Regions from separate parts of the Paraglaciecola sp. G1-13 genome, predicted to be linked through region 3. Evidence: predicted binding sites of a transcription regulator. Region 3 holds the regulator's gene; each other region holds the start of a gene.
What was found. The regulator LexA, encoded in region 3, represses DNA repair genes until DNA is damaged. The targets are predictions, from matches to a motif close to TACTGTATNNNNATACAGTA.
Positions count from the first base shown of each region.

Region 1: a site for LexA is predicted at 3,714-3,733, ahead of uvrD (DNA helicase II). Genes of this name have one in related genera too.
Region 2: a site for LexA is predicted at 2,291-2,310, ahead of AC0L6N_RS16280 (putative DNA modification/repair radical SAM protein). Genes of this name have one in related genera too.

Region 1 covers NZ_CM147903.1:4,431,637-4,439,921, reverse strand. Annotated here, with positions in the region: gene rarD (EamA family transporter RarD) at 1-129, shown strand, start outside; gene AC0L6N_RS18855 (GGDEF domain-containing response regulator) at 149-1,405, opposite strand; gene uvrD (DNA helicase II) at 1,495-3,669, opposite strand; gene cysE (serine O-acetyltransferase) at 3,818-4,597, shown strand; gene AC0L6N_RS18840 (HAD-IA family hydrolase) at 4,675-5,391, opposite strand; gene AC0L6N_RS18835 (tyrosine recombinase XerC) at 5,439-6,335, opposite strand; gene AC0L6N_RS18830 (DUF484 family protein) at 6,351-7,049, opposite strand; gene dapF (diaminopimelate epimerase) at 7,046-7,876, opposite strand; gene lysA (diaminopimelate decarboxylase) at 8,063-8,285, opposite strand, start outside.
Region 2 covers NZ_CM147903.1:3,836,050-3,844,334, reverse strand. Annotated here, with positions in the region: gene AC0L6N_RS16285 (TIGR03915 family putative DNA repair protein) at 124-918, opposite strand; gene AC0L6N_RS16280 (putative DNA modification/repair radical SAM protein) at 935-2,176, opposite strand; gene AC0L6N_RS16275 (GAF domain-containing sensor histidine kinase) at 3,118-4,311, opposite strand; gene AC0L6N_RS16270 (Hsp20/alpha crystallin family protein) at 5,039-5,539, shown strand; gene glgC (glucose-1-phosphate adenylyltransferase) at 5,627-7,012, shown strand; gene thrA (bifunctional aspartate kinase/homoserine dehydrogenase I) at 7,728-8,285, shown strand, end outside.
Region 3 covers NZ_CM147903.1:4,638,358-4,646,642, forward strand. Annotated here, with positions in the region: gene ctaD (cytochrome c oxidase subunit I) at 1-1,076, opposite strand, end outside; gene coxB (cytochrome c oxidase subunit II) at 1,087-2,211, opposite strand; gene lexA (transcriptional repressor LexA) at 2,621-3,244, opposite strand; gene plsB (glycerol-3-phosphate 1-O-acyltransferase PlsB) at 3,438-5,873, shown strand; gene ilvA (threonine ammonia-lyase, biosynthetic) at 5,967-7,517, opposite strand; gene ilvD (dihydroxy-acid dehydratase) at 7,517-8,285, opposite strand, start outside.

The DNA of each region.
Region 1 (8,285 bases), 210 kb from region 3:
GATGACAATAAAATCGTGATGTTTGCTTTCGTATGGCTGGCTCTGGGTTTGTTTAGTTATGATTCACTGCGCCAGTATCGTAAGGTCAGAAAAGCGTTAAAGCAGTCTAACACCAATGCCAATGAATGATTAACCACTTAGCGGAAAGTTAAACCACTTCTTCTACAGGGTCGTGTACCACTTGGTTGCGACCGCCAGCCTTGGCTTGGTAGAGGTATTCATCCGCTTTTCGCAGCATACTATTAACCCCACCTGTAGCGATGGCTGTTAGCCCAATACTCACAGTGCAGTGAAACGTTTTGCCTTCAAATTTGAAGGTGAGCTGGGCTAATGCCTCACGAAACGATTCGAAGAGTTGTACAGCGCTGGGCAGATCAACATTTGGTAAAAACACACAAAACTCTTCGCCGCCAAAGCGTGCAGGAATGTGCGGCGCAAATGTTGATGAAACCAGTTTGGCGATTTCTCGTAAGGTGTAGTCGCCGCAATCATGGCCATAGGTATCGTTCACTGATTTGAATAGGTCGATGTCAATCAGTGCTAAAGTTTGGCATTTCGGTACGAGCTGGGTCGCCGCTGCGGCCCGTTCGAAGAAGTGTCGCCGATTCGGTAAGCCAGTAAGAAAATCAGAATTGGCAGCCCTACGTATCAGTTCAATGTTTTCGGTATATTCGATGTTTTGCATGATCCGGCATAAGAATTCTTCTTGGCCATAGGGCTGGGCAAGATAATCGTTGGCTCCGCTTTTAATAAACCGAGCTGAAACCCCGGTGTCACTGTGATCTGACAAGCCTATTACCGCGATATCGTCTTTTGAGGCGCGCTTACGAATTTCATTGAGCAGTGCAATGCCGGTCATGTCAGGCAATTTATTAGCAACAATCACTAACTTTATATGGCTGTAGCGAGTGAGCGCCTCGAGACCTTGTTGTCCGGTGGTGGCCTCATGAGTCATAAAGTTGTGGCGTTGTAACAGCGAAATGCTGCGCTGACGGCTGACTCTTGCGTTATCGACAACTAATACACCTTCACTCTTATTCTTGTGCAAACGGCTGAGCAACACGCTTAAATACTCATAGACCTGCTCGTTTTCTTTCAGAATGTAGTCAATGACGTTTTTATTCAAGATACCGGCTCTGGTTTCTGGATCTAAGAATTCGGTGGTTACTATGGTCGGTAAAAATGAGGCTAGGGTGAAGTCAATCGCTTGACCGATAGGGGCGTCTGGCAGGCGATAATCAACGATGGCACATAAAAAATCTTCAGGTGCTGAGTGCGAGAATATATGTTGCGCCGCAGTCAGGCTAGTCGCTTTAACTGGGGTTAACTGTGCTTTGAGTATCAAGCTGGCAATGACGTCTACGCTTTGTTCGTTATCGTCAATTATCAAGACTTTTGGGCGCATAAAGCCATTTTACCTTTCCGCTGATACTAAGGAGCACTTAAATGTATCGCTACCTTATAGCACCTCGCAGAAAGGGTAAACTTAAGGCGTTAAATTTTATCTAGTTTTGCAAATGACAGCACTAACCATTTACTGCCAACATTATCAAAATTCACCTGCACTCTGGCGTGCTCGCCACTGCCTTCGTAGTTAAGCACAGTGCCTTCCCCGAATTTACGATGAGTCACTCGCTCCCCGAGTTTAAAGCCCGTAGAGTCAAACGCGGTATGACTTGCTGAAGACTGAAAGCGACTTTGCATTGGGCGTGACACTGTCGCTTTGGTGCGCAGACGAACTTCTTCAATAAATTCTGTGGGTATTTCTTTGATAAAGCGAGATGGCGTATGGTATTTGTCTTGACCATAAACACGACGACTTTCAGCGTAGGTGAGATAGAGTTTTTGCATTGCGCGAGTCATGCCCACGTAGCATAGGCGGCGCTCTTCCTCTATTTTGCCGGGTTCGTCATTGCTCATTTGGCTTGGGAACATGCCCTCTTCCACACCCACTAACAATACCATAGGGAATTCTAGCCCTTTGGCTGTGTGTATGGTCATCATCTGCACGGCATCTTGATGCTTATCGGCCTGGGCGTCACCAGCTTCAAGCGAAGCATGGGCAAGAAACGCTGACATGGGGCTCATGTTTTCGGCTTCTTCTGGGGGCGCGAATTGCTTACACGCGGTAACGAGTTCTTCTAAGTTCTCAATACGTGCTTGGGCTTTTTCGCCTTTCTCTGCTTTGTACATGGCGTACAAACCAGAATTTTTGATGACGTGATCAGCGTGTTGCTCTAAGGGTAAATCCGTGGTGTCTTTTTGCAGCTTTAAGACTAAATCTACAAAGGCTTGTAACGCATTGGCTGCACGGCCTGACAAGCGTTTTTCACGCAGTAGCTGTAAGCTCGCTTGCCACATAGACAAGTCATGCTCTTTGGCTTGCTCACGCACCTGGGACAAGGTTTTATCGCCAATGCCACGCGTTGGGGTATTCACGACGCGCTCAAATGCGGCATCGTCAATTTGTTGGTTGATAATACGCAGATAACCTAAAGCATCACGGATTTCCTGACGCTCGAAGAATCGCAAGCCACCGTATATACGATAGGCCACAGACTCTTGCAATAACGCTTCTTCGAGTACGCGTGATTGGGCGTTGTTGCGATACAAAATAGCGCAATCGCTGAGGGCATAACCTTGAGTCTGCCAGTCTTTTATGCGCGATACCGCAAAGCGTGCTTCATCTAACTCGTTAAAGCCGGCATACAAAGAAATAGGTTCGCCGTCTACACCGTCGGTCCATAACTCTTTGCCTAAACGGCCTTGGTTATTATCGATGACGGCATTGGCCGCTTTTAAGATATTGCCCGTGGAGCGATAGTTCTGCTCTAAGCGTATGGTTTTTGCTTGAGGGTAATCACGCAAGAAGTGTTGAATATTCTGCACATTTGCCCCGCGCCAACCGTAAATTGATTGGTCGTCATCGCCAACAATAATCATATTGTTGGTAGGCGCGGCTAATAGGCGCAGCCAAGCGTATTGGATGTTGTTAGTGTCTTGAAACTCGTCCACAAGCACTGCGCGAAAGCGGGTTTGATAATGTTTAAGTAGCTCAGGATTTTCTACCCACAGTTGATGGGCGCGTAGTAATAACTCGGCGAAATCTACCAGGCCAGCCCGTTCACAGGTTTGCTGGTAAACCTGATAAATTTCACATAACTTTTTCTGATTATAGTCACCGTGAGTATCTATGTGCTCAGGTCTTAAGCCTTCGTCTTTATTGCCATTGATGTACCACTGAACGTGTTTCGGCGCCCATTGCTTTTCATCTAGGTTCATACTCTTGATGACACGGCGCACTAGGCGATATTGGTCGTCTGAATCGAGTATTTGGAAGTTTTCGGGTAACTTAGCTTCAGCGTAATGGGTGCGCAATAGTCTGTGAGCGATACCGTGAAAGGTGCCTATCCACATATTGCTTAGTGCACTGCCTTGCAACTCTTCGATACGCCCGCGCATTTCGCGAGCGGCCTTGTTGGTAAAAGTAACGGCGAGAATACCCCAAGGGGCAATGCCTTCTACTTCCATTAACCAGGCAATGCGATGCACCAACACTCGGGTCTTACCGCTGCCAGCGCCGGCCAGAATAAGCATGTCAGCAGCAGGCGAGGCAACTGCATCACGTTGTTTATCATTGAGTTGTTCTAAGAGTCGAGATACATCCATGGGGGAAAAAATGCTGTAGAATTATGAACGCATTATAACAGTTATACTGTGTTTTTATACAATTAATGAATTTGTTCTTAGTCATTATTAGGCTTTAAAATAACAACTGATTACACTGCCGACTGATGCAGACATAAGGTAGATACTCGTGGACAATAATTTTTGGCAAACGCTTCGTAATGAAGCACAGGTGATGACTGAAAAAGAACCCTTGCTTGCCACTTATGTAGATGAATGCATTTTAAAGCAAGATGACTTCGCAGGTGCGCTGAGCTTTATTTTGTCCAATAAGTTATCTGACAAAGTGATGTCGGCTAAGGCTTTACGCACCATGCTTGACCAAGCTTATCGCGACCAGCCCTTGTTAGTAGAGGCGACTGTGTTTGATATTGAAGCAACCTTTGAGCGCGACCCTGCGGTGAAATCGTATTTAACCGTGCTGCTTTACTTTAAAGGGTTTCATGCCATTCAGGTGCATCGTTTTGCGCATATGTTGTGGTTAATGGGCCGCCATGAATTGGCGTTATTTATTCAAAGTCGCAGCTCTGAAGTGTTGTCAGTGGATATTCATCCTGCGGCATATATAGGCCAAGGCGTGATGTTTGATCATGCTACAGGTATCGTTGTCGGTGAAACGGCGGTGATTGAAGATAACGTATCGATTATGCAATCTGTGACCCTTGGCGGTACAGGGAATGAAGTTGGCGACAGGCATCCTAAAGTGCGCCATGGGGTGATGATAGGCGCGGGTGCCAAAATATTAGGTAATATTGAAATTGGCCCAGGTGCTAAGGTCGGCGCTGGTAGTGTGGTATTAGCGGATGTGCCATCACACGTTACGGTTGCAGGTGTGCCAGCTAAAATTGTGGGCAAGCCAAGTTGCCAAAATCCCTGTCAAACTATGCGCCAGAACGTTTTAGAAGATTAGTTTAGCGAAAAGATTAATCGGCAACCCGCCTGATGAGGCGTTGCCGTTATCGAGCGAGTATTGTGTTGACGCAGAGCTTAGTTTATATCGCACAGCTCGCTTAAATGTTTCAGTTGAATATCCGGTAACACGGTAACGTCTTCGTTATTAAGTGACATCGGGCGATTATCTGCATACCAGGCACTCATGAATCCGGCTTTCTTGGCACCTAAAACGTCCTTTTCTAGGTTATCCCCCACGTGCAATATGGATTCACCGGGCAGGTTTAACAGCTTCTTAGCTGCATCGAACATAGCGCTGTTGGGCTTCATGGGAAACGCTAAACTGGCATGAAAGCTCTTTTGAAAGTAATCCGCGATACCGATTTGCTCTAAGTTTACATTGCCATTGGTGATAGCGACTAATGGCCAGCGCTCCCCTAGCTTGCTCAGAATATCAGTGACTTCACTACTCACTTGAAAATTGCTGCGTTCAAAATAGAAAAAGTCGAAGGCTTCATCCACCGCGCTCTTAAGCGCATGGCCGCTGTGACCGAATGCTCGAATGCCGCTGGTAAGTACTTCTCGGCGCAACATGCCCATGTCACTGTGAAGCTCAGGCTTTTGTTTTAATGTGGTGCGTCTATGGTCGCGCCAATAGGCTGGATGGCTGTGTGATGGGTCATCTGCAAAGCTACCCAAAAACTCAATCAAGGCGTGTTCAGCGCGGATGATGTAAGGGTAATTGTCGTAAAGGGTGTCATCGAGATCGAACGTCATGGCCTTAATTTGGCCGATATTACGGTAATAAATCATGTTGTCGATTCTGTCCTCTTTTCTTGCATTAATGATCCGCCGAAATGCTATTTTCGACGCTTGGCTCTGGGGTGCGCTGTATCGTATACGCTAGCCAAATGCTGAAAGTTCAGATGAGTATACACTTGCGTAGTGGATAAATTCGCATGGCCGAGTAGTTCTTGCACTCCGCGTAAATCACCGCTTGATTCTAAAATGTGGGTGGCGAATGAATGGCGTAATTTGTGTGGGTTGATATCTTGATCTAAATGCTGCTGCTTGGCCCACAACTGCATCCGTTTCGCAATTTGCCTATGACTAATGCGTCTTCTGTGTTTGCTTAAAAACAATGCCGGCTCATCACCGTCAGCTAAAACACCGCGCACTTTCAACCATTCGCCAAGGCATTTTAACGCCGTTTTACCAATGGGCAGTATGCGCTCTTTACTGCCTTTACCCATGACCCTTAATTGGCCGTCGTCTTGTAGGCTTTTCAGGTTTAAATCGGCCAGCTCAGCTAAACGTAAGCCGCAGCTGTAGGTTAGCTCGAGCATGGCTTTATCTCGAACCCCAAGGAGAGAGTCATCATCGAAGTTTAGCAGCTGATGCATTTCATCTACATTAAGCTGTTTAGGTAATGGACTGCTTTGTTTAGGCGCTTGTACCGCCTTGGCTGGGTTACTAGATAACACTTCGAGCTCAACCAGATAAGCGCAATAGCCACGCAGTGCAGATAGTCGAAGGGCGATACTGCGTGGGCTCAACCCTTGACGACGAGCCTGATTCAGCACTTGGCGCACATGATCGACCGTTAGCTGTGGCCATGCGGTAATGGTGAGGGCTTGGCAGATGCTGGCGAGTTGACGCTGATAATTTTCAATGGATTTAGCGGCCAGATTACGTTCGTACTTAAGATAATCAAAGTACTTGCCGAGTAAGGGTTGCAGACTTGGCTGTTCGCTCATTCGTCAGCCAGGATGTCAGTAAGCCAGTAATTTAGGCAGTAGAATGCTTAAAAACTGTTGTAACTGAGTGATAAGCAAGGTGTCCATGTCAGGGTTAAAGTGCCCAGGATCGTTGCTGCCAATGGCTAAAATACCCAGCTCGCCATTATCACCTAAGCGCAATAAGGCAACAGATTCAGCTTGTTGGTCATTAAATAACAGCTTTTTTTCGTGCTCGCTCAAGCGGCCGAAGAAAAACGCCTCGTCTTTAAAGCGCTTTTCGGCAAATAATTTGCGCTGAATTTCTGGTAATGCAAAGGCACCCTTGTAAGGTTTCAAAGCGACAGATGAAAGGTTTAACTGCTCTTGCATCACGTCTTCGAGCACATATTGCACTGAACTTATGTCAGAGCATTTCAATACGCGTAGGTTTAGATCGGCATAAATACGGTATATGGCTTCGTTTTGTTTAGCGATGCTGATCAGCTGAGTCAGTTTGGAATTGAGTAAGCGTACTTTTTGGCGTAGCTGTTCACTTTGGCGCTCGACCAGAGAGACACTGCCTTTTTGGGCATGGGGCAATTGCAGTTGCTCAAGTAACGCTGGGTGTTTAACGAAGAACTCAGGGTGCTTGGCAAGATAGATAGCCACCTGCTGTTCAGTTAACCCATCCGGTTCAGCAAAGGAAGCGGTGTCGTCTAATGGACTTTTTTGCTGACCAGATGCTTCATTCATAACGTGATATTTCCATCAAAGACATGTTCCGCTGTCCCTGTCATTTTTAAGATTGATCCTGGCCCTTGCCAACGAATTTTCAAGGTACCACCTGGTAAATCGACAGTGACTTCCTTGTTTAACTTTTTCTGCATTTGCCCTACGGCGACGGCTGCACACGCGCCGCTACCACATGCGAGGGTTTCACCCACGCCGCGCTCATAAACACGAAGTTTAATATGACCGCTGTTTAAAATCTGCATAAAGCCGATGTTGGCACCCTCAGGAAAGCGTTCGTGGGCAACTAACGTTTTACCTATGCCTTCTACATCAGCTGTTTCGACATCATCCACTAATAATACACAATGGGGGTTACCCATGGAAACTGCACCGCAAAAGAAGGTGTGGTCGTTCTCGCGGATGATATAAATGTTTTCTTGCTTGTTGGCCTTTAACGGGATTTTAGCCGGTTCAAAAATAGGCTCGCCCATGTTGACGGTAATTTGCCCGTCACGCTCATGGTATAACACGATGCGACCAGCCTTGGTGCTTACCACGATTTTGTTGCGGTTGGTTAGGCCTTTCATCTTAACAAAGCGAGCGAAACAACGAGCACCGTTGCCGCACTGGGAAACTTCGGAGCCGTCTGAGTTAAAAATACGATAATGAAAGTCTTGTTCCGGGTCGTACGGAGGCTCTACGACCAATAATTGGTCGAAGCCGATACCGAAATTGCGATCCGCCAACTGGGAAATTTTTTCTTTACTGAAAAAAACGTTTTGGGTTACGTTGTCAATAACGACAAAGTCATTGCCTAAACCGTGCATCTTTGAAAACTGAACTTGCATGTTTGCCACTTACGTAAAAATCACTTAATCAGACGACGATCGCCCTTGTATCAAGTACCTATAATGATGGTTATATCATTTCAAAGCACGGCTGACTATGGGTTTGCATCGTCTTGGCTAAGGGACGATGCAACTTACAGTGCATTCTATTGTGCAATAGGTAACGCTATAGGTAGTGCGATACTTTTACAGTACGCTTTCACCACGCCACAAGTCTTCAAGGGTTTCTCGTTCACGAACAACCATTACCTGGTCTTTGTCGACCATGATTTCAGCGGCCTTACAGCGACTGTTGTAATTGGACGCCATGACAAACCCATAAGCACCCGCGCTGCGTACCGCGAGGTAATCGCCCGCATCGATCGCCAATTCACGCTCTTTTCCAATGAAATCGCCTGTCTCGCAAATG
Region 2 (8,285 bases), 800 kb from region 3:
TAGGCTTAAAATTGACCATCCTTATTATGGCGTCTTTATATCACCTCTCTTTATATCACGTCATTATATCGCCCGAAATCCAACGCTATCGAAGAACTCAAATTGTTATACATATCATCGAACTTAGCGTTTATTCCCATCTGTTATCATCTTGCGAGCTCTTGCATCTGAATTTCGAATCATATCGTCAATTAGTGCTGTTTCAGGCATATTCTTCCAGTACTTTTTGGGCATTGAGCTTAGCATCGCGCTCTTTTTGATACGGGCGGGGTTAAATATATTAGTGTAATAAGTGAGCCAATATTTTTCGATACGGTCTTCATCAGGACACACACTCGGGTCGGGATTATCTTCTAACACTAACTTTTCAGTGTCCCAATGAGCAGCCCGATAAGGCGTCAGTATCGACCAGCGCATATTTTTAAAGCGAGTTTGGAAGAAGTCGAGTTTAACCTCTAAGCTGAAATGCTCGGGTTCATACCAAGCGATAAAATGCTCTTGTCCGTCAAGCGCAACTTCTCTAAATCTTAAAAAAGCACTCATTTTGTACGCATCACGTTTTACCGCTTTGGCTAAGGTAACAAGCTGCATTATATCTTCGTCAGTTTTTAGCTGAATAAGGTTTTTGTTCTCGAAAATAACGCGCCATAAAACCCGATAACACAGTGCAAAGCGGCTTGCATCTCGATGACACAGCGCATATTTAAAAAGCATTAGTATTGACTTGGGAATAGTGTGTTTCATCTGCCCTTTAGGGGCCGCAATACTCTCTTCAGGATGCCCAAACAAGTCGTCCTGTATTGACTCTGACGTTTGCCAAATAATGTTTTCAGGGGAGATAGCTTGCGCTAAACATTCTCTTGATGCTTTGCGCCACTCGTTATAGCCGGGCACGGAAGTGATGGTAATTGTTTTCATGTTGAGGCTACTTTATTTAGGCGCCGAAGAGCTCAAACTGTTTCGGCTGTTTGAACTGCAGCTCAAAATTATTGCTATCGAGTAAGTGAATTGCAGGTGAGTAATCATTCACAGTAATAAAAGGTTTTAGCTTTTGTAATGGCAGACGCATTTTAGTGAGATCCATCCAGTTAAGTTTTGTATAACGGCGGATCGCTACAATTTTTTGTACGGTGCGCGCACCAAGACCAGGTACTCGTAACAACATTAGTTTGTCGGCTTTATTCAAATCAATTGGGAATACATGACGATTGCGCAATGCCCACGCGAGTTTAGGGTCATGGTCCATATCAAGCATGTCATCGTGCAAGATTTCATCAAGATTAAAGCCATAAAAACGCAATAGCCAATCAGCCTGATAAAGACGGTGCTCGCGGATCAAAGGCGCTGGCTTGAGCGGTAAAACCTCAGACGCATCTGGTATTGGCGAGAAGGCAGAGTAATAAACGCGGCGTAGCTTCTGTTGGCTATAAAGTTTAACACTCGTTCCCAAAATGACTTTATCGTTTGAGCCATCGGCCCCTATGATCATTTGAGTAGACTGTCCGCCAGGGGCAAAGCGAGGAGGACGTTTACCGGTATGCGTTTTGTCTACTTTATGCTCGGCTATTTTGTCTTTTAGAGTATTCATCGAACTATGGATAGCGCCGAGATCTTTTTCTGGCGCGTATTTATTTAATGAAGGCTGGGTCGGCATTTCTACATTAATGCTTAGCCTGTCGGCATATAAACCCGCTTCAGCCTGTAGTTCCGGCGAGGCATTGGGAATTGTTTTAAGGTGTATATACCCCTTGAACCCGTGATCGATACGTAACGACTTTGCAATACGTACCATGCTTTCCATTGTAAGGTCTGGGGAACCGACGATACCTGAGCTAAGAAACAAGCCTTCGATGTAGTTGCGCTTATAAAAATTCAGTGTCAAATCTACCGTTTCTTTCACAGTGAAACGAGCACGTTGAACACTGCTTGATACTCTATTGATACAATAGTGACAATCGTAAATACAGTAGTTCGTCATTAGTATCTTTAGTAAAGAGACACAGCGCCCATCAGGGGTAAAACTGTGGCATATTCCTGTACCGCCAGTAAGCGAACCAATGCCCGTTTTATCAGTTTTCCCAGCCTTGCGTTTACCAGCCGTACCGCTTGCACATGATGCATCGTACTTAGCTGCATCTGAGAGGATTTCGAGTTTTTGAATCAGTTTGTCATGCATCGCAGATTATTACTTTCTCTTAGCAAATACACAAAAGCGGTCGATTCTGTCAGAAATGATGAAACAACACGTGTGTATCAGTTATTTAGTTTTCAAATTATCTTAGTGTTTATATCATGTATAAATATACAGTACAATTTGCATTCTAAATTAAAAGGATTATTAATAAAAAGGGGCATAATGCTTTTTAATAGGCGAGACGGTTGCCGCAAAAAGTACTCAGACCCTATCACTGCTTACCCCATCACAGCCCTTAACCTAAAGGGCCTGTTATACACATTCTTTTTCAACACCTTTGCAACCGAACTCACTTTCAACAAAGTTACAAATACATCCGTATTTAAAATCTCGTAATAGCTCAGACCGACTTCAAGGTGGATATTCCAACAACAAGAATTTAAGTACTTTAAATCAGGCTGATTGGGGGTTTTGACAGGAATATTGAGCGCTGAGAAGGCAGGGGCGCGCTAAGTCAGTTGTTAGGCAAGCGCCTAGGTTTAGGTAGTTATGAAATGTGTTTGTTAGGGGAGCTTCAAGCGCATTTTAATAGCGACGTTATCCCTTTTTGGCTATCGCTCTGCTAGTTTCAAAGATAGGGTAGGGCGCAGTGTCACCTATCGAGTTTACAGTGTTTCTTTTAGGCTCGTGTTTATAGCGTTGATTGGATACGTTTTATATTGGTGTTGCTTACGCCGTGTCGTTTTGAAAGCGTTAGCTAGGTCGCTTGAATTTTCTCTCGTGCTTTGAGCAGGTTTTCTCTTAGTTTTATCTGGGAGTCAAAATGGCATTCCAGTGTAATACATGGGGGCGGCACGATATGCCTTTATCAAGTCGTATTGGGCAGGGCTGATGACAGCCCTATTCAAGATTTGTTAGTCGTTTTAACAGGTGAGTTAATAAAAAGCAGAAAAAACAACAGACGCGCTAGACATCATCATTCACTAACCTTCAAGCGCATTCATGCCAATAGTTGCCTGAAACGTGAACGTCGTTCTGCTGTCGTCTGAGCAAACGGATAATGTACCGTCATGAGCAGAGGTGATTTGGGAAGCAATGAACAAACCCAAACCTAGGCCGCCGGTTTGCTTGTTGCTTTCATTGCGCCAAAAAGGTTGAAACAGTTTATCAATCACCTCTGGTTTTATTGGCTCGCCGCCATTACTCACGCTCAGTGAGAATAGTCCGCTCTCTATCTGTGATGTCACCTCAATAGCTTGCTGTGGATCGCCATGCACAATGGCGTTGATTAACAGGTTAGATAGCAACTGGGCGATTCGCTCAGGGTCGCAGTTAACCGAGCCCTTAATATCAATGTGAGTCTGTATTTCACGCTGGGGGTGCAGCCCAGAGAGCTCATCAACGGTATGGGTAAGAATATCTTCTAGGTTGTTCACCGTCTTAACGTTTAACTGCATGCCGTTACCCATTTTACCTCGGGTTAGGTCCATCACATCGCTAATCAAGCGTTTCATTCTTGTTGCGCTGCTGTCCATGCGTGCGAGTATTTTTTGAGAGGTGGCGTCCGTTACTTGATCTTTTAAAAAACTGACCCCCATAGTCAAAGCAGATAATGGCGTTCTTAAGTCGTGCCCTAGAATGGCAATGTACTGCTCTTGAAGTTTGGCCGCTGCTTTCTCGTTGAATAACTCGGATTGGGCAGTGATAAGCTGTTCGTCAACTTCAATCTGGCGAGAAATCAACTCAGCGAATGACTTAATTTGTTGTTGAATCTCAACCGTTTTCAACTTTATCGGTAGGGGATCTAAACCGCACAGCGTGCCGAAAAAATCACCGTCTTTATTGTAAATGGGAAACGAAAAGTAGCTTTCAAACCCATACATGATTGGAATTTCGCTTTTGCTGTAGTGATCATCTTTTAAAGCATGTTCAATAACAATCGGCTGAGTTGACCTTTTTACCTGAATGCAAAAGGTGGTTGATATATCAAGCTCGTCACCAGGAAGAAGGTTGAAGTTAACTTGATCGAATACCGCGCAGGTCGTCCACTTCTCATCTGTAACCCGTGCAATACAAATGAAGCGCAATCCGGTGGCATCTGACAGCATCTTCATTATATGCGGCACAGCTTCTATAGACTGGATAGTCTGAATGTCTTTTTCAATTAACGCGTTCATTACGTACTCTTTGCTTTTCGCTCTTTTGGCTTATGACTGTTTACGACCTGTATATATTGTCATTCTATGGTCGATAAATCACTGAAGATTTTTAGTCATAAATGTCGGCGGTTTAACCGCTCTGCCACTTCGGCGGGATATTTAGTAAAACCAAATGACTTCTTAAATGACATTAAACCGTTTACTTCATCTCAAGTCTCTCTTTGAGAGAAAAAATTGTTGATATTGTCAGTTAGCGTTTATATGTATGGCCACTTTACCAAGTCTGTTCGCAAGTTCATTTTTCAAGGTATTTGACACAAGTTTCGCAAACATATTGCATTAAGACATTACTTAAATTTCATGGGGCAGGTCAGGGTTTTAGGTGGCGGCACTCGGTATATTGGCTCTGGGTGAAGCAGTGTTACTTATACATTTATTTTCAGGCAAAGCCCAACGCTTAGTACTAAAAGGTAACGTTTTATCAAAAACGGTCTCAATTTATGCTCGCTGCTTATCCCCTTATCCCCTTATCCCCTTAATCCCCTTCCATCCTTCCATCCTTCCAATCTAATCATTCATCCTGTGTTTTTATAATGATTTACAAGCGCTCAATAAAACAACAATGAATATTGATCTGGATCAAGATGAGGATCAATAAAATCGAGTTTAATTTTATGAGCTGATAGGCGATGTCGTGTTAGCAAGCTTATCAGCCAACCCCATTCAAATTTTTGATAGGAGATTGATGATGAGTAATATCAACTTAACGAATCGTTCTACTGACAAAAAACCTTCCGGCCAGTTTCCTCATTTGTTTGGCCAACATTTTCTGGATGATTTTGTGCAAAACTTCAGTTCGCATTTTCCGTTCGTACGAGAGACACCAGCAAAGGGCGAAAGCAAACTAGATTTTGTGGATCCAAAGGTTGATATCACTGAGAACAAAAAAGCGTATACCTTAACCGCCGAGTTGCCCGGCCTTGATAATGACGACATTACCTTAGATTTATCCGACGGCATCTTGACTTTAAGCGGTCAGAAGAATTACGAAAATGAAGCTGACAAGGACGACAACATTCACATTATGGAGCGCAGCTACGGTAGCTTTCAACGCAGTTTCAGTTTACCGGTAAGCGTTGACCAAGATGCAATAAAAGCCGAGTTCAAAAAAGGCTTGCTCAAGGTGACTTTACCGAAATCGGTAAAAGCTCAAGAGCTGCAACGAAAAATCGAAATTTCTGGTTAAGGTTCGCTAAGTGACTCATTTACTAAGCGTTAGCGCTTAACGAACAGTACAACACTTGGTCAGGGACGACCTTTATCGGAGCTTGTTATGAATGTGGAAGCAGATATGCAAACGGTAGTAAAAGACACCTTGGTATTAGTGCTTGCTGGCGGTCAGGGTTCGCGCCTTGATGGGCTAACGGAGATGCGTGCTAAACCCGTATTAGAGTTTGGCAGTCATTGTCGAATTATTGATTTTCCTCTGTCTAATTGTGTGAACTCAGGGTTGAATCAAATTGCCGTGCTGACACAATATAAATCGCAATGCTTAATACGTCACTTGATGAACCATTGGGGACGCTTGAACAGCAATGTCGGCGGTTGTTTTGATGTGCTGCCTGCTTCCCAGCAAAATGACCAGAGTTGGTATCAAGGTACTGCAGATGCTTGCTTTCAAAATATCGCCTACATCAAGGGGAAAGCGCCTAAGTATGTGATGATCCTCTCGGGTGATCACGTTTATCAAATGGACTACCGTAAACTGTTAGCTACCCATGTGAATAACAACGCAGATATGACGGTGTCTTGCATCGAAGTGCCCACTAAAAATGCTGCCAAACAACTCGGGGTACTCAGTGCTGCGCGTGATGGCCGCATTACGGCATTTGCTGAGAAACCTGATACACCTCACGCGTTAATTGATGCACCAGATTACTGCTTAGCGTCGATGGGCAATTATGTTGTAAATGCTGATGTGTTGTATTCATTGTTAGAAAAAGACGCGAAAGTCGCTGATTCTGCACATGACTTTGGCAAGAATGTGATCCCTAGCATTATTCAGCAGCATCGCGTTTTCGCTCATCGTTTTCGCGATCCTAGCGGCGATCAAATACCTTATTGGCGAGATGTTGGCACCTTAGACAGCTATTGGCGTGCCCACTTAGATTTACTCAATAACCGCGACATGCTTAATTTTACCGACCCTGCCTGGCCGATATGGGGCAGTGCGTTCGCAAATTCCCCAGTGGAGATCACAAACAGCTCTGACTTGGCTAAGTGTGATATTAAGCAAGTACTCATCGGCTCGGGTTGTCGTCTAGACAGCTGCAGTGTCAAACAATCGGTATTGTCTACTAACTGCAAAATCGACCCTTGCGCTGTAATAGAAAGATGCGTGTTGCTGCCTGACGTCACAGTCGGCTTTGGCGCTAAACTAGAAAACGTGATTGTGGATAAGGGGGTAAATATACCGGCTGAGTTTGTTCTGAATGACAAAGACATAGCTCAACAACAAGGCTTTACCGTCACCCCAAAAGGGATTGTACTAGTAACGCAAAAAGTGCTGGATACCCTTATAGATAATGAACAACCCGATGTGATGCCCAAGCACATACTTAAATTGTGCGGTGACGAATGGCTAACCGCAGGTGGAAAGACGAACCAACCGCTTGCAGAAGTGCCCGAGAAGGAAACAGGTCGTCGCTCTGCGTCTTAACGCTAGATTTTATTCAGAGCATAAAAATAGAAAGAATGGGCGCGTGGTTTATTACAAGCGCTGTGGCCATAGGAAAACGGTAAAGTTAAAAAAAACTCGCTAGTTATAGGTTATAGGTTATAGGTTATAGGTTATAGCTATCGCGCGTGAAGTGGAAATACTCCAATTAAGTGACACCTAGTAGGTAATACCCCGTTAACAAGGCCTATATAAATAGGCTGTGTTAACGATACTATTTGCTAAATAAGCAGCAACAAAAACACGCGCGAACCTCATTCAAGCTATTATTTTCCTGCCTGTAACAAATAAAGCGGTTATGAATTTTACCGATTATCCACGCTTTCACACGCTTATTAGCCCCAATTAATCATTAAGTGTATGATTTTATTAAGTAACAACTAAATCTTCCGTTATTTCTTTAGATCTAATCTGTGGATAAAAAATATCAAAACAAGACGTCTAGACGGTTGACATATAGACGTCTATACGGCAAATTGAGCTCCATGAACGTAGATTCGAAAATAATAACAAGCACCACCGGCATGATTATGATTATTACCTCTTTGAGGTGATCGCTGGCTTGTGCACATAAAACAGACATAAAGCCCGCAAATATAGCGGGCTTTTTTGTTATTTAGCGCAGCAAAAAGTTAATTAATGGTTGTTTCGACGCGGTGAAAGCCCTGCGTAAACAACCACCAGAGGAGCAAAATAAATGAAGGTGTTGAAGTTTGGCGGTTCGTCATTAGCTGATGCAGAGCGTTATTTACGGGTTAAAGATATCTGTTTGGATACCCACGCAAGCAACGGCGCAGCTGTTGTGTTATCAGCCCCTAAAGGCGTAACCAATGCGCTATCTCTGTTATGTGAAGAAGCGGGTAGTGGTAAAGATTACGGCGAGTTGTTCGCTAAGCTGAACATGGTGCTTTTCGGTATTTTAGATGATTTAAAAGATACCCTACCTGAATTCGATGACAGTGAACTTGCCCCTTACATTCAACGCATTTTGAATGAGCTGAATCAACACCTTGAAGGTTTTGCGTTATTACGCTGCGCGCCTGAATCTGTGGTCGCTAAGATTTTGAGCATTGGCGAGTACATGAGCGTTAATATCTTCAGCCAGATACTGACCACCCTTGGCACCAAAAACCAAATTATCGACCCAGCTGAATTGATTTTAGCAGAAGGCGATTACCTCGATAGCATCGCCGATGTGGCCGTGAGCAAAGCACGTTTTAGTGACGTTGATAGCTCAGGCGACGTAGTGCTTATT
Region 3 (8,285 bases):
GCAAATAACATAGGTACTTCAAAACTCATGGAGCCTCGCCACATGGTTGCTACCCAATTAAATACTTTCACACCGGTGGGCACAGATATCAGCATGGTGGCTAGCATGAAAAACATCTCAGCAAAAACCGGCATCCCAGTCGTAAACATATGGTGAGCCCAGACGATAAACGACAGCAATGCAATAGATGCCGTGGCGTACACCATAGAGGCATAGCCAAATAAGCGTTTGCGTGCAAAGGTCGGTACTATTTGCGAGATAATGCCAAAGGCGGGCAGTATCATGATGTAAACCTCAGGGTGCCCAAAGAACCAGAAAATATGCTGGAACATCACGGGGTCGCCGCCACCTGCGGCATCGAAGAAGCTAGTACCAAAAAACTTATCTGTTAACACCATAGTCACTGCGCCGGCTAATACAGGCATGACCGCAATAAGCAAAAATGCTGTTATCAGCCACGTCCAAACAAAGAGCGGCATTTTCATCCATGTCATCCCTGGGGCGCGCATATTAAAGATCGTCACTATGACGTTAATCGCCCCCATAATGGATGAAATCCCCATGATATGTACCGAGAAAACAAACAGAGCAGTACTGTCACCACTGTACGTAGTTGATAGAGGAGCGTAGAACGTCCAGCCAAATGCAGGGCCGCCCCCCTCCATAAATAACGAAGACAGTAAAATCAAGAACGCAAAGGGTAAGATCCAGAAGCTCCAGTTGTTCATGCGAGGCAAAGCCATGTCTGGCGCGCCAATCATCATAGGCACTAACCAGTTAGCTAGCCCTGTAAAAGCGGGCATAACAGCACCAAACACCATGATCAAGCCATGAACTGTGGTCATTTGATTGAAAAAGTTAGGCTCAACTATCTGCAGGCCCGGCTGAAACAATTCCGCCCGAATGACCATCGCCATCGCGCCGCCGGTTAAGAACATGATAAATGCGAACCAAAGGTACAGCGTGCCTATGTCTTTGTGGTTTGTCGTGTACAACCAGCGCTTAATACCAGAAGGAGGCGCATGATGCTCGTGATGATCGTTTTCGTGATGGATCGTGTCGGTTACTGTGCTCATGATCGTCTCCCTACTGCCCGTTTAATGCAGCGTTAATGTCTTTCGCCTGAACTAGATCACCCGTATCGTTACCCCACGCATTTCGCTCATAGGTAATCACTGCGGCAAGTTCTGACATTGTTAACTGTTTAGCGAAGGCGGCCATTGCGGTACCTGATTTACCGTTAAGCACGATATCAATATGCGCAGCCATATCGTTCAGCGCAATGTCACTCCCTTTTAATGCTGGGAATACCCCTGGCAACCCTTCACCATTAGGCATATGACAGGCTGCACATGCAGAATTGTAAATTTTTTGACCATTGCTCATGAGCTCTTCTTTGCTCATGTTCATTGCTAGTAATCTTTGCTCTTCAGCTTTTGCCTGTTCTTGGATGGCTTGACGCTCGCCTATCCACTTATCATATTCGGCGGGCTCTTTTGCGATAACCACAACCGGCATGAACCCGTGATCCTTTCCGCATAATTCAGCACACTGCCCACGGTAAATACCCGGTTCATTGACCTTAGCCCAAGCATCATTAATAAAACCTGGATTAGCGTCTTGCTTGATTGCGAAGTCTGGTACCCACCAAGAATGAATAACATCGTCTGAGGTAATAAGAAAACGCACACGTTTATCGGTAGGGATCACCAAAGGTTGGTCTACTTCTAAGAGGTAATTAACACCCTTGTCTAATTTACCTGTAATCTCATCGGCTTGAGTTGCCATGCGAGAATAAAATTCGACGTCGTTATCCATGTACTTGTAGTGCCACTTCCATTGTGACCCTGTTACCAACACCGTCACTTCCGGTTCACTGGCATCCTCCATAGCGATCAACGTTTTGGCTGCAGGGATAGCCATTACAATGAGGATAATAAAAGGGATGACGGTCCAAGCGATTTCAACTTTAACACTCTCGTGGAAGTTTGCAGGCTTAGCCCCACGAGATTTACGATGAAATAAAATGGAGTAGAACATAGCGCCAAACACACCAACAGCGATAACCACACATATGATGAACATCAACATATGTAGGTCATATACCTCGGCGCTGATATCAGTCACACCTTTGCGCATGTTTAATTGGTACTGATCTAAGTCGGACACTGAATCTGCAAAAGCGGTGCTGCAATTAAATGCACCTAACATTGCCATTACACTCAACGAAATTTTCTTCACTCGACCCCCTGCTTGTCAAACGCGTAAAATAGTGGTGATAACCATCAAACTCTACGTTCTAATTTATTATTGTAAGGTTCAGCACGCGACAAGTTTTGTTACTGACTTGTTAATCGTGTAACAAGCATTACTCAAAATAGGGGGAGTAGTCCAGTTTTTTTGTATATTTTATATTCAATCGACCAAATTTTAATCAGTCTATCAGTGTGTTACGTTAACAACTCAGTAACAAACACATAGATTAAATGATATGCGAAAAGGCAATATGAGGTAGGTAAGATGGGATGTTTTCATGGAATAAAATAATATTTTCGAACTCCATTGCGAAGCTCGAAAATGATCAATAATGTAACAGCAAACTGCCTAAAAAAATGTTCAACTACATCCAGTCAGCATTACGAATAACACCAACAGCGATACCTTCGATATTAAAAGGCTGCGTCGCTAGATCGACTTTAATAGGTTGGAAATCCTCGTTTTCAGCATGTAGTACGACTTGTCGACCTTTTCGCTCAAGCCGTTTAACGGTTACATCTTCATCTACTCGCGCAACTACCACCTGACCATTATGCACATCCGTTGTTTTATGCACGGCCAGTAAATCACCATCCAAAATACCAATGTCTTTCATACTCATGCCGCTAACTCTAAGTAAAAAATCAGCGCTGGGTTTAAATAAACTTGGGTCAACTTTGTAATGCATTTCAACATGCTCTTGAGCCAAAATGGGCTCACCGGCGGCAACACGACCAATAAGCGGCAAACCTTGGTCTTCTAATTGATCTTCTAAAGGCTCAGTGAGCCTGATACCTCTTGACGTGCCGGGCAAGATCTCAATTGCTCCTTTACGAGCCAGAGCCTTGAGGTGTTCTTCAGCCGCATTTGCCGATTTAAAACCAAGGTGCCGTGCTATTTCTGCACGTGTTGGCGGCATGCCTGTTTCTAGCATGGTGGTTTTAATCAGTTGCAAGACTTCTTCTTGTCTGGGAGTTAGTGGACGCATACACAGCCTGTTGTTTCATACAGTTTAACTGTGAGTATATACAGTCGTTGCTAAATCTCAAATTTTTCTTCTTTGTTGTTTATTAAAGGTAATTTTCTATAAGACCTCTGACCTGTAAACTGATTACGCGGGGTGGAAAAGCCGAATAACGTGGTATCCTATACAGGTCTTTCATTATCTAGGTACCACTCTTATGGCATGGCTGCATAAACTGCTGCTGACAATGATATCTGTTCCGCTAAAATGGCTGGTTAAAGTTAATAGCATTCCTACAGATATAGCGACCGAACTTGGGATCGATACCACCAAACCCATTATTTATCTATTGCGCACACACTCGGTCACTGATCAATTTGCTTTAAAAATGTCTACCAATTCCCTAGGCTTGCCTAAGCCCTCCGAGCCGGTGCAAATCGGTGGTAAGGAATTACCCGCATGTTTGTTTTTACAACAACCACGTTCTTTGCTTACTCGAAAAGTGAAGATCACCAAAATTGCAGATGATGTTACTCGTCTGTTCCAGATCCACAGAGAGCACCCAGAGTTAGACTTGCAAATCGTCCCGGTTTCCATTTTTTGGGGCAGAGCACCCGGCCGAAAGCTATCCGGCTGGTCAGATATTATCGCCAACCAGGTATCTCCAAACTGGTTACGTAAGTTTTTTATTGTGCTGTTTTTAGGTAGAGATAACTTCGTTTGTTACAGCAAGGCTGTATCCTCTCGTACCATGGCAGATTTAAAAGGCAGTGATGAAGAAATAGGCCACAAGCTTATCCGCTTAGCGGGCACGCACTTTCATCGTCGCCGCCAAAATCTCATAGGCCCAATGTTACTCGAACGACAAGAATTATATAACGCAGTATTGGGCGCAGACTCTGTTCGCCAAGCAGTTAGCGACGAAGCGCGCAGCAAGAAGCAGTCAAATCACCAGATACAAGCCAAAGCGAAGAAATATGTCGATGAAATTGCCGCAGATTATCGCGAAGGGTTAGTAAGAATTGGCGACCGCTTACTCACAAAAATATGGAACAAAGTGTACAACGGCATTGAAGTAAAACATGCCGATAAAGTCAGGGCGTTAGCGCAAAATGGCCACGAAATTATCTACGTGCCGTGCCATAGAAGCCACATGGACTACCTCCTTTTAACTTATGTCATCTATCACGAAGGTTTAGTGACACCGCATATTGCTGCGGGTATCAATCTCAACTTTTGGCCGATTGGCGGAATTTTACGAAAATGTGGCGCATTCTTCTTACGTCGCAGCTTCGCCGGCAACAAGCTGTATACCGCGGTATTCAGAGAGTATTTAGAGCTACTTTTCAACAAAGGCTATTCCGTGAAGTATTATCCTGAAGGAGGCCGAAGTCGAACAGGTCGCTTACTACCGCCTAAAACGGGTATGTTGGCCATGACCCTTCAGGGACTGATTAAAGGCATTAACCGCCCCGTCAGTATTGTACCTGTATACATTGGCTACGAGCACGTAATGGAAGTCTCAAGCTATTTGAAAGAGCTCAAAGGCACAGACAAAAAGAAAGAATCTTTTTTTCAGGTGTTCTCCGCGGTACGTAAGCTGAAAAACTACGGAAACGGATTTTTAAATTTCGGTGATCCAATTAATTTAAGCAACTTTCTTGATAGCGAAGTGCCAGATTGGCGTGAAGCACAAAATTTAGAACCCGATAAAAAACCGCGCTGGTTAACCCCTGCCGTGAATACCTTAGCCAATGATGTTATGGGCCGAATCAACCAAGCGGCCGCTGTCAGCGGTATGTCACTGTGCGCCATGTGCTTACTTTCCGCTAAGAAACATGCAATGGCACAGGATGAACTCGAACGCGCCATTGACGACTACCTAGACTTGTTAAAGGCCGCGCCTTACAGTGACTTATCTAGCATCCCTGAGCTTGATGGCAAAGCATTGGTAGAAAATACGTTAAAGCTAAATAAGCTGGAAGTATCCCAAGACAGTTTTGGCACTATCATCTCCCTAAAACGCAAAAATGCGGTGGCATTGACCTATTATCGCAATAATATTTTGCATTTGTTTGCCCTACCTGGCTTAGTCAGCGCCATTGTATTTGCCCATAAAGGCTTGGCAAGGCCGCAAGTCATCTCCCTCGTTGGCCAGCTATATCCTTTGCTGCAGCGCGAGCTATTTATTTATATGAGCCACGAAGAAGCAATGAATTATACAGATCGCTTACTTAGCACGATGATCGATATGGGTTTACTGCGTGCTGAAGATGACACACTGTGCCCGCCCGCTGCCACTAGCAAAGCGTTTTATTCATTCTGGTTGCTGAATCGAAGCATTCAAGAAACCCTGCAACGTTATGCTGCCGTGCTGACCATTCTTAAGAAGGAACAAACCATTGGCCGTGGTCGCTTAGAAAAACAGAGTCGAGAATTTGCAGAGCGTTTAGCGGCGTTACATGGCATTAATTCACCAGAGTTTTTCGACAAAAATGTACTATCTACTTTCATTCACGCCTTGAAAGATAACGAATTAATCAACGCATCTAGCGAAGGGCAGTTGCAGCATTCAGATACCAGCGAAGCACTGCTAGCAAGTGTGGAGGAATTAATTTCGCCTGAGATCACTCAACGACTTCAGCAAATTTAAATCGTGTATACGCTAATGAGTGAATATTGAGCACATAAAAAATGCGCTAGGTGATTAACCGAGCGCATTTTTTTAACCGATAACCGCAAATTATTAGCTGAAAATACCGTTCACGTCTGATAAGAAAAACTTATAGGCGGGATTTTCGGTTTCTTCAGAGTATTGGTAGCCGAGTTGACCTAAGTGTTGCTCAAAATCAGCACGTTCGTTATCAGGGAAATCAAACCCCGCTAGCACTAAACCTTCCGCAGCACCATGGTTACGGTAATGAAACAAAGTAATGTTCCAGCGTTCGCCCAAGGTTTTTAAGAAGGTCATTAGGGCTCCTGGCTGTTCAGGAAACTCAAATGAGAACAAGTGCTCATGAAGCAGAGCAGGGGGGCGACCACCTACCATGTAGCGCACATGCAGTTTTGCCATTTCATTGTCTGACATGTCCAGACAAGGGTAGTCATTTGCACTCAAAGTGGCCATCAACTCAGCAAACTCTTCTTGGCCCCTTCGCAACTTCACACCCACAAAAATATGCGCTTCTTTTTCACTTGAAAAACGATAGTTGAACTCAGTGATGGTTTTACCACCTAGCAGTTCGCAGAAGTGCTTAAACGCGCCTTTTTTCTCAGGGATTTTAACGGCAAATACGGCTTCTTTTTGCTCACCTAATTCACAGCGTTCAGACACATAACGCAAAGTGTGAAAATTAATATTAGCGCCACATAACACGCCACCAAAGACTTTACCCTTAACGTCATTTAGCCTAGCGTATTTACGCATGGCTGCAACAGACAATGCGCCTGCTGGCTCAGCAATCACGCGGGTATCATCGAAAATATCTTTGATTGCCGTGCATAACTCATCATTGTTAACGGTAATGACTTCATCTACATATTGCTGACACAAGCGAAATGTTTCAGTACCTATGGTTTTCACTGCTACACCGTCTGCAAAAATCCCTACAAAGGGCAAAGGAGTAGGCTCACCAGCCTTTAAAGCCGCTTGTAAACAAGCAGATTCGCTGGACTCTACAGCGACAATTTTGATACTGGGCTTGAGCTGCTTCAAATACACACTCATGCCAGCGGCTAAACCGCCGCCGCCCACTGCGATAAAAACGATATCCAGATTCGGGTTTTGCTCAAGCATTTCCTTGGCAATGGTCCCTTGCCCGGCAATAACGTCTGGGTCGTCAAATGGCGGGATCATGGTATACCCATGCAGCGCAGCCAAACGTTTAGACTCTTCACTGGCTTGGTCGAAGCTAGTACCATGAAGCACTACATTGACGTTAGCACCTCCGAAGTTGCGCACCGCGTCCACCTTAATGTCAGGGGTGGTTTCTGGCATCACAATAGTGGCCTGAATATTCTTGCGAGAGGCGCAATAAGCAATACCTTGGGCGTGGTTGCCCGCTGATGCGGTAATGATCCCCGCGTTTAGCGCTTCATCATCTAAGTGACTGATCTTATTATATGCACCACGCAATTTGAACGACTTAACCGGTTGCTGATCTTCTCGCTTGAGCCATACATCATTCCCTAAAACAGCGGAGAATTTGTCTAGATGGACAAACTCGCTGTTTACCGCCACGTCATACACTGGCGACATTAAAACCTTTTTTAAATATTCTTGGGCACTGGTGGTCATTAGTCTTCCAATTTGCTTGCGTCGCGCACAGCACCTTTATCCGCACTTGTTGCCAATAAGGCGTATGCCTTAAGCGCGAGTGACACTTTACGCTCACGGCTGACTGGCTTCCAAGGATTAGCGCTCTGCTCCATTTTTTCTCGTCTGGCTTGAAGCACTTCATCACTAATATCAACACCAATTTTACGCTGGGGGATATCGATGGTCATGCTGTCGCCTTCTTCCACTAAACCGATACCACCGCCGCTAGCGGCTTCTGGCGAGCAATGGCCAATCGATAAACCAGACGTACCGCCTGAGAAGCGGCCATCTGTGATAAGAGCGCATTTTTTGCCTAATCCTTTGGCTTTCAAGTAAGTCGTGGGGTACAGCATTTCTTGCATTCCCGGTCCACCTTTAGGGCCTTCGTAACGGATAACAACTATATCACCAGCAATCACTTCGTCGGCTAAAATAGCTTTCACTGCGTCATCTTGGCTTTCGTAAATACGTGCGCGACCAGTAAATACGTGAATGGACTCATCCACACCGGCTGTTTTTACAATACAACCGTCTTGCGCAATATTGCCGAACAACACGGCCAAGCCACCTTCTTCACTAAATGCATTTGCGCGGCTACGAATACAGCCGTTTTCACGGTCGGTATCGGCGGTAGGGTAACGGCAATCTTGGCTAAATGCTTTCGTGGTTCGGATGCCAGCAGGGCCTGCACGGAAAAACTCGAGGGCATGGGCGTTTTCAGGTTGGGTAATATCCCACTCACTTATG